Bdellovibrio bacteriovorus: one gene and its partner. The protein of the gene in region 2 binds, or shares a complex with, the protein of the main gene of each other region. Links are inferred from orthologs where the notes say so. Each region holds a gene or a part of one and is shown on either strand. Other genes may lie near its edges. The genes, in order: tsaD and tsaB.

Region 1 (3,319 bases), 3.0 Mb from region 2 along the record:
CTTTGAAAGAGATGTAGGAATCCTTCAACTGAACATCCTTGTTGCGCAGGGATTTCACCTCGCTGCCCATAAGCTGCAGACCCGCCTCGTAGGTTTCCACGATCGTGTAGTCAAAGCGTGCTTTTTTGTTCTCATGAACAATCAGGATGTTTTCGCTCATTTACTCAAATCCAAAATGCTTATACAGGGCCACAAACTGCTTCGGAGAAAGCTCCTCCGCGCGGGCCGTTTCTTTAAAGCCCAGCTCGGCCAACCAGCCGACCAGTTGCTCTTCAGTTAGCTTCTTTTGACTTAAAAGACCAGACAAATTTTTCTTCAAAAGCTTACGTCTTTGCGCGAAGGCACACTTCACAAATGTCAGGAAAGCCTTGCGGTTTTTAACGTCAGACTCAATACGCTCAAAGGACAGCACCCGGCTGGCCACCTTGGGAGGCGGCTGGAAATCCCTTGGCCCCGCATCGGTCACGGTTTCAATCTTCCAGAAAGCCTGTGCAAAGACACTTAAAAGACCGTACAGGTCGCTATCCACGGTTCCGCGAATCTTCTGGGCGACTTCCTTTTGGAACATCAGCACCATGGCTGCCACACCGTCTTCTTCCAATGAACGCTCAATCACGATACTGGAAGAAATCTGATAAGGCAGGTTGCTGACAAAGACCACGCGCTTGCCGGTATAGAACTGCTTCCAGTCCAAGCGAAGGGCGTCTTTTTCGATCACCGTCAGGCCTTTTTCGCGCCAGTAAGCCGCGATGGCAGAATCCAGCTCAATCACCTGCATGGGCAGATTCAGCTCTAACAACAGATCCGTCAAAGCACCTGGGCCGGGGCCCACTTCAACCAGTTCTTCCGGCGCAAAGGCCTTCACCTGATCGATGATGCGATTGATGACCGTGTCGCTGACCAGAAAGTTCTGGCCCAATGATTTTTTCGCGGCAATGCCCATGGCCTCTTGCGCGCGCTGCAGACGTTCGCGTGAATAACTCATTTAAAATCCGATGCAAGAGCTTGAGGGGACGGTCCCAGATCCAAAGCCGACACTTCACCGCGAGCCATACGCAAAGCGCCGACGTAACCAATCATCGCGGCGTTATCAGTGCAGTAACGCAGAGGTGGAATCACCAAAGTATAACCTTTTTTATCGGCCCATTCCTGAGCCCGCTGACGAAGACGTGAATTCGCACTGACCCCGCCAGTCAGAATCACACGTTTGGAGCGGAAGACTTTCGCCGCCCGATCCAGTTTCGCGATCAGGACATCCACGATGGCTTCCTGGAACGAGGCGCACAGATCCGGCAGACGCTCCTGCACAAGTTCTGGTCCCAGTTGTTCAATCATGCGCTGGCCGGAAGATTTTAGTCCCGAGAAGCTCATGTCGAAAGTGTCATCATGGATCATGCTGCGGGGGAATTCGAACGCCTGCGGATTTCCCGTCTTGGCCATTTGATCGACGCGCACGCCACCCGGGAATCCCAGGCCTGCCATCTTTGCAAATTTATCGAAACACTCCCCGGCCGCATCATCCTTGGTAGCACCCAAGATACGATAATCGCCCAGTCCTTTAATTTGATACAAACTTGTGTGCCCACCGCTGATCGCCAAACCCACATACGGGTATCCGAAATCTTCCGGTGGAGCATATTTATCATCGCGCAAGAAAGGCGCCAGCAGATGCCCTTCAAGGTGATTCACACCCAAAAACGGCAGATGTTTTGCCTGCGACAGGGATTTCGCTGTCACCAGCCCCACGATCAAAGCGCCGATCAAACCCGGACGATTGGTGACGGCAATTCCCTGCACGTCAGACCAATTCATGTTGGCTTTCTTGAAGGCTTCTTCGATCAGTGGAATGAGGGCGATGGAATGGTTGCGGGCGGCTATTTCAGGAACGATGCCACCATAGATTTCGTGATCCAGATCCTGAGAGGCCGCCACCACAGAGTGAACCCAACCGGTACGATCAACGATCGCGACGGAGGTGTCATCACAGCTGGTTTCAATGGCGAGAACTCTTTCAATCACAGTATTACTTTTTTAAACCCTTCAAACGGATCTTAGCACGACGAGCCTCTTCTGACTTCGGAAACTTGCTGACCACCTCGTCATAGAAGGTTTTTGCCTCGTCTTTCATGCCCAATTCCTGGAAGGACACCCCGATTTTATAGGTCGCATCGGCAAACTTAGGACCTTTCGGGTTTTCATCACGGTACTTTTGATAGTTCAGGATGGACTGTTTCCAGTCTTTCTTGGCAAAAAAGTCCTGAGCCGCTTCAAAAGCGTCCCTTTTAGCCTGTTTTGCGGATTTTTCGGCCTGAGCCGCGGCTTTTTCAGCGCGCAGGGCATTTACTTCCGCGTTCAGCGCATAGATTTGTTTTTCCATGGTTGTGAGGGCTTCTTGCATTATAGCCACTTTGCCGCTCAGATCCTGGTTCTGCTGCTGAGAGTTTCTCAGGGCGTTTTCCACACCTGAGTGGCTGGAACCCAGCTTGTTTTCAACCACATCCACGCGGCCGTTCAGCTCACGCATTTGCTCTTCAAGGTCGGCCACACGGCCGGACGCATCCGCATTGGTCTTTTGCAAAGTCACAACCTGTTGCTGCATCACCTGGCGCTGTTCATTTTCACGAACATCGGTGCGGGTTTTCAAACAGCCCGTCAGCAAAGTCGCGGCGGCGACAACAAGAATGATCAACTTCATAAGACATCTCCAGTTTTTTGACGAATCAGACGGGCCGAGTTCTCAGCTTTTTCAGCTGCCATACGGGCACGGATGAATTGTTCTTTGGCTTTGCCGTAATCACGGTCTTCGAAATAGATGCGGCCTTTACGATAGGCTTCTTCCGCCTGATGCCAGTATCCGGGAGAATGGCGGGCCGCTTGAACAGAACGAGCCGCATCCAGTGCGGCTCGAGCTAAGGAATAGTCATCCAGGGGAACAGGCGCAGTCTGACAGCTGACGATCACCGTGAAAAGTAAAACTCCGATGAAAAGTCTCTGTATGTTCACTCTGCGCCTTTCTTAGGTGATCTTACTGAGCAGGTACGAAGTTCGCACGGCGGTTTTTCGCCCATGCAGCTTCAGTATCGCCAGTCTCAAGTGGTTTTTCTTTACCGTAGCTGATAGTGCTCAAACGGTCAGCCGCGATACCCAAAGATACCATGTAAGCTTTAACCGCGTTGGCACGTCTTTCACCCAAAGCCACGTTGTACTCGATAGTACCACGATTATCACAGTGACCTTCGATTTGTACGCGAACAGAAGGATTTGCCTTCATCCACTCGACGTTAGTCGCGATATCTTTTTTGGAAGAAGCATCCAGGCT
Region 2 (3,320 bases):
CCGTGGCCCTGATTGGCGAAGATGCCAAGATCCCGGTACTGGGTGATGTGGCGAAAGACTCTCCGGCCTACACGGCGGGCTTCCGCTCTGGGGATCAGATTGTTTCCATCAACCAAAAACCGATCACCACCTGGGAAGATGTTCAGCGCACCCTTTCCTTGAAAGAAAGCCACGACCTGCACATTGATGTCGATGTGAAACGTGAAGGCACGGGTGAATCCCTGACGGTTTCCACCACCGCCAAACCGGAACCCAATCCAAATGTGCTTTCCAGCTATGAATACATGGCCAATGTGGAGGGGATTTCCCCTTATTCCGCGGGCACAACGATCGGTGTTTTGGAAAACTCTCCGCTGCATGCTTTGGGTCTTCGCACCGGTGACACCATCACCAGCATTAATGGCGTCAAGGTTTCTTACTGGAGATCCTTGGAAGACACTTTGGCAAAATTCAGCGCCAAAGAGCCGTTGACCCTGGAAGTAATGGGCATGCGCGAAGGTGACAAGGCTGATAAAGCCATCACCGTGACCATGGCGCCAATTGAATCCATCAAGGCGTTTTCACTGGCGTCTTTGGGGCTTGAAAGTTCTGAATTGTATCTGTCCCGTGTGATTGAAGGCTCCCCGGCTCAGGCCGCGGGTCTGCGCGCCGGGGATCGTCTGGTGAAGATCAACAACATCACCCTGTCCAAATGGGAAGATGTTCTGAACAACATCAAATCCTTCGACGGCAAAAATCCGGTGTCTTTGTCCGTTCTGCGTGAAGGCAAAACCATTGATCTGGAAATCACTCCGAAGATGACCAAGCAGATGACGGCATCCGGTGCTGAGGAAAAGCGTTATACCATCGGTATTTCGCCTATTCCGAACATCGCTATGCCGGAGCTGATGACCCTTCGTTCTTCCAACCCGGTGGATGCTTTGATCCGCGGCACGGAAAAAACGTGGGAAGTGTCGGTCATGACGGTCATGAGCTTTGTTCGTTTGTTCCAGGCCAAGATCTCTCCGAAAAATATCGGTGGTGTGATCTCTATCGGTCAGGCCGCCAGCGAGACATTCAAGATTGGTATCACTCAGTTCCTGCAGATGATGGCTATCATTTCGGTGAATCTGTTCATCCTGAATTTGCTGCCGGTGCCGGTGCTTGACGGTGGTCATCTGGTGTTCTATGTGATTGAGCTGGTCAAAGGTGCTCCGCTGAGCATGAAGAAAATGGAAATCGCCCAGCAAGTGGGTCTGGCGATTTTGATGAGTCTTATGATCTTTGCCCTGTTTAATGACTTCACCCGCTTGTTTGGCCTATGAAAGTATTAGCTATGGAAACCAGCACCGCCGTCGGCGGTGTTGCCATCATCGTGGATGGAAATATCGTCGCCGAGGAAACCACTTTGCGGCAAAAAACCCATAGCGAAATCATCAGTCCCTTCACTGAAAACTGTCTGCTTAAAGCCGGATTGAAATTGGAAGACATCGACGTCTTTGCCGTGGGCCAGGGCCCGGGCAGTTTCACCGGCATCCGGGTTGCCGCCAATGCGGGAAAGACTTTTTCCTACAGCTTCAACAAGCCCCTGGTCACTATTGACTCGCTGATACTTTTGGCTGAACGCGCGCGCGGATCGGATAAGCCGGTTCTGGCCATCATCAATGCCTATAAAAACATGGTGTACACAGGTCTTTTTGATATGTCCGGTGAAGAACCGAAATATCTGAAAGGTCCAGCGGCCATTCCCGTTCGCGAACTTTCCCAACACATCAGTCAGGACGTCCTGGTCGTGGGTGACGGGTGGGAGGCCTATCATGAATACTTCCCTGAAGAGCTTGCGAAAAAAATGCACCGCGATTCCGGCCTGCCGGACTATCCGCTGGCGACAACGCTGGGTCTGATGGCGGAAGCCCGTGCAAAAAAAGGTCAAACTTTGGACTGGAAATCGTTTGTTCCTCTTTATATTCGCGCATCTGAAGCCGAAGAGACAAAAAAAGGGATTCTTATCTCACCATTGAAATAGCAAGAGGATGCAACCATGGATAAGGCTGTATTGGAATTCAAACCGACTCACGCAAACAAAGATCATGACACCAAACTATGGGTGGTCGCTTCCGGTAAAGGTGGCGTGGGTAAAACGTTTGTATCCTCTTCCCTGGGCATGACTCTTTCCAAGCTGGGCCACTCGGTTGTGATCGTCGATCTGGATCTTTCCGGTTCCAACATCCACACGGTGCTGGGTTTGAATCCTTCTCACATGAACATCCGTCACTATTTTGAAGGTGCTAAGACCCTGCAAGAGCTGGTGATCCCGACTCCGTATCCGCATCTTTCCTATGTTCAGGGCTTCTGGGATGCCTGGACACCGACTGATTTTTCCCAAAACCAGATTCAAAGCCTGATCCCGCAGTTGAAAAACCTGCGCGCGGATTATGTGATCGTGGACCTGGGCGCTGGCGCTTTGGAAGCTCACCTGGAGCTGTTCAAAGTGGCTGATGAAAAGTTCCTGATCACGACTCCGGAACCAACCAGCATTGAAAAGACCTATCGTTTTATTGAATCTTTCATGTGCTATTCCCTGCGTGAAAATTCCACGCCGGATGCTTACGGCAACATGATTTCCACTTTGCGCAATCACCGCCAAAGAACTTTGAGCAAGCCGTTCTCTTTCCGTTCTTATCTGAAAGAGGAAACCGGCATTCACTATGACTTCTTTGAGGCTCTTTCCTCAACACCAGTTCGTTTGTTGGTGAATACATCCCGCAATCAGGCCAACGATGACTTGGGTCACTCGATGAAAAGTGTCTGTAACAAGTACTACGACCTTGGTATTGATTACATCGGCGCGATCGACTATGACAATGCGGTGTGGCAGTCCGTGCGTGTGAGAGAACACGTGCTTGTCGCCCAACCCTTCACTCCCCTTGCAGGACAATTTTTGGCAACCTGCAAACAACTTATTGCTCCAGAGGAGCTTCGCGCCGTAGTATAATAGCTACGATGCAAGCGACGTCTAGATACAACTATTACGAAGTCCTGGAACTCACAGCCAACGCTCCTCAACATGAGGTGACGACGGCCTATGAGCGCGCTCGCTCGACTTATTCCGGGGACAATCCGGCGATCTACACTATTTTCTCTGAACAGGAAGCTCGCGAGCTTCTGGTTGTGATCGAAGAGGCCTATCAGGTTCTTGGTAACAAGATCCTTCGCAACATCTATGATCAAAGACTTTTGTCCGGCCGTTCTTCTTTGAACGATCTGACTTATGAATCCATCCTGGAAGCCAGCAAACAGGTTTTCCCTGAAACCAAAGTTGAAAAACCAGCAGCGGCTTA

What was found.
Region 1: the proteins of tsaB (region 2) and tsaD are in contact, whole or in part, in a solved structure (PDB 4WQ4), measured with the Escherichia coli proteins. The link is inferred for Bdellovibrio bacteriovorus from one-to-one orthologs.

The regions. Positions count from the first base shown.
Region 1 is NZ_CP020946.1:3,176,801-3,180,119, forward strand. The notes cover bases 1-2,998. They hold tsaD (tRNA (adenosine(37)-N6)-threonylcarbamoyltransferase complex transferase subunit TsaD), read right to left. Parts: upstream 2,020-2,998; coding sequence 982-2,019; downstream 1-981. Other genes in these bases: smpB (SsrA-binding protein SmpB), read right to left, coding at 1-160; rsmA (16S rRNA (adenine(1518)-N(6)/adenine(1519)-N(6))-dimethyltransferase RsmA), read right to left, coding at 161-985; B9G79_RS15255 (tetratricopeptide repeat protein), read right to left, coding at 2,024-2,695; B9G79_RS15260 (DUF4398 domain-containing protein), read right to left, coding at 2,692-2,998. In the rest of the region: more of B9G79_RS15260, read right to left, coding at 2,999-3,003; peptidoglycan-associated lipoprotein Pal, read right to left, coding at 3,026-3,319.
Region 2 is NZ_CP020946.1:145,680-148,999, reverse strand. The notes cover bases 154-3,152. They hold tsaB (tRNA (adenosine(37)-N6)-threonylcarbamoyltransferase complex dimerization subunit type 1 TsaB), read left to right. Parts: upstream 154-1,300; coding sequence 1,301-2,005; downstream 2,006-3,152. Other genes in these bases: B9G79_RS00720 (helix-turn-helix domain-containing protein), read left to right, coding at 2,983-3,152; B9G79_RS00725 (P-loop NTPase), read left to right, coding at 2,021-2,974; rseP (RIP metalloprotease RseP), read left to right, coding at 154-1,304. Also shown: more of rseP, read left to right, coding at 1-153; more of B9G79_RS00720, read left to right, coding at 3,153-3,320. UniProt on the Escherichia coli protein: Required for the formation of a threonylcarbamoyl group on adenosine at position 37 (t(6)A37) in tRNAs that read codons beginning with adenine.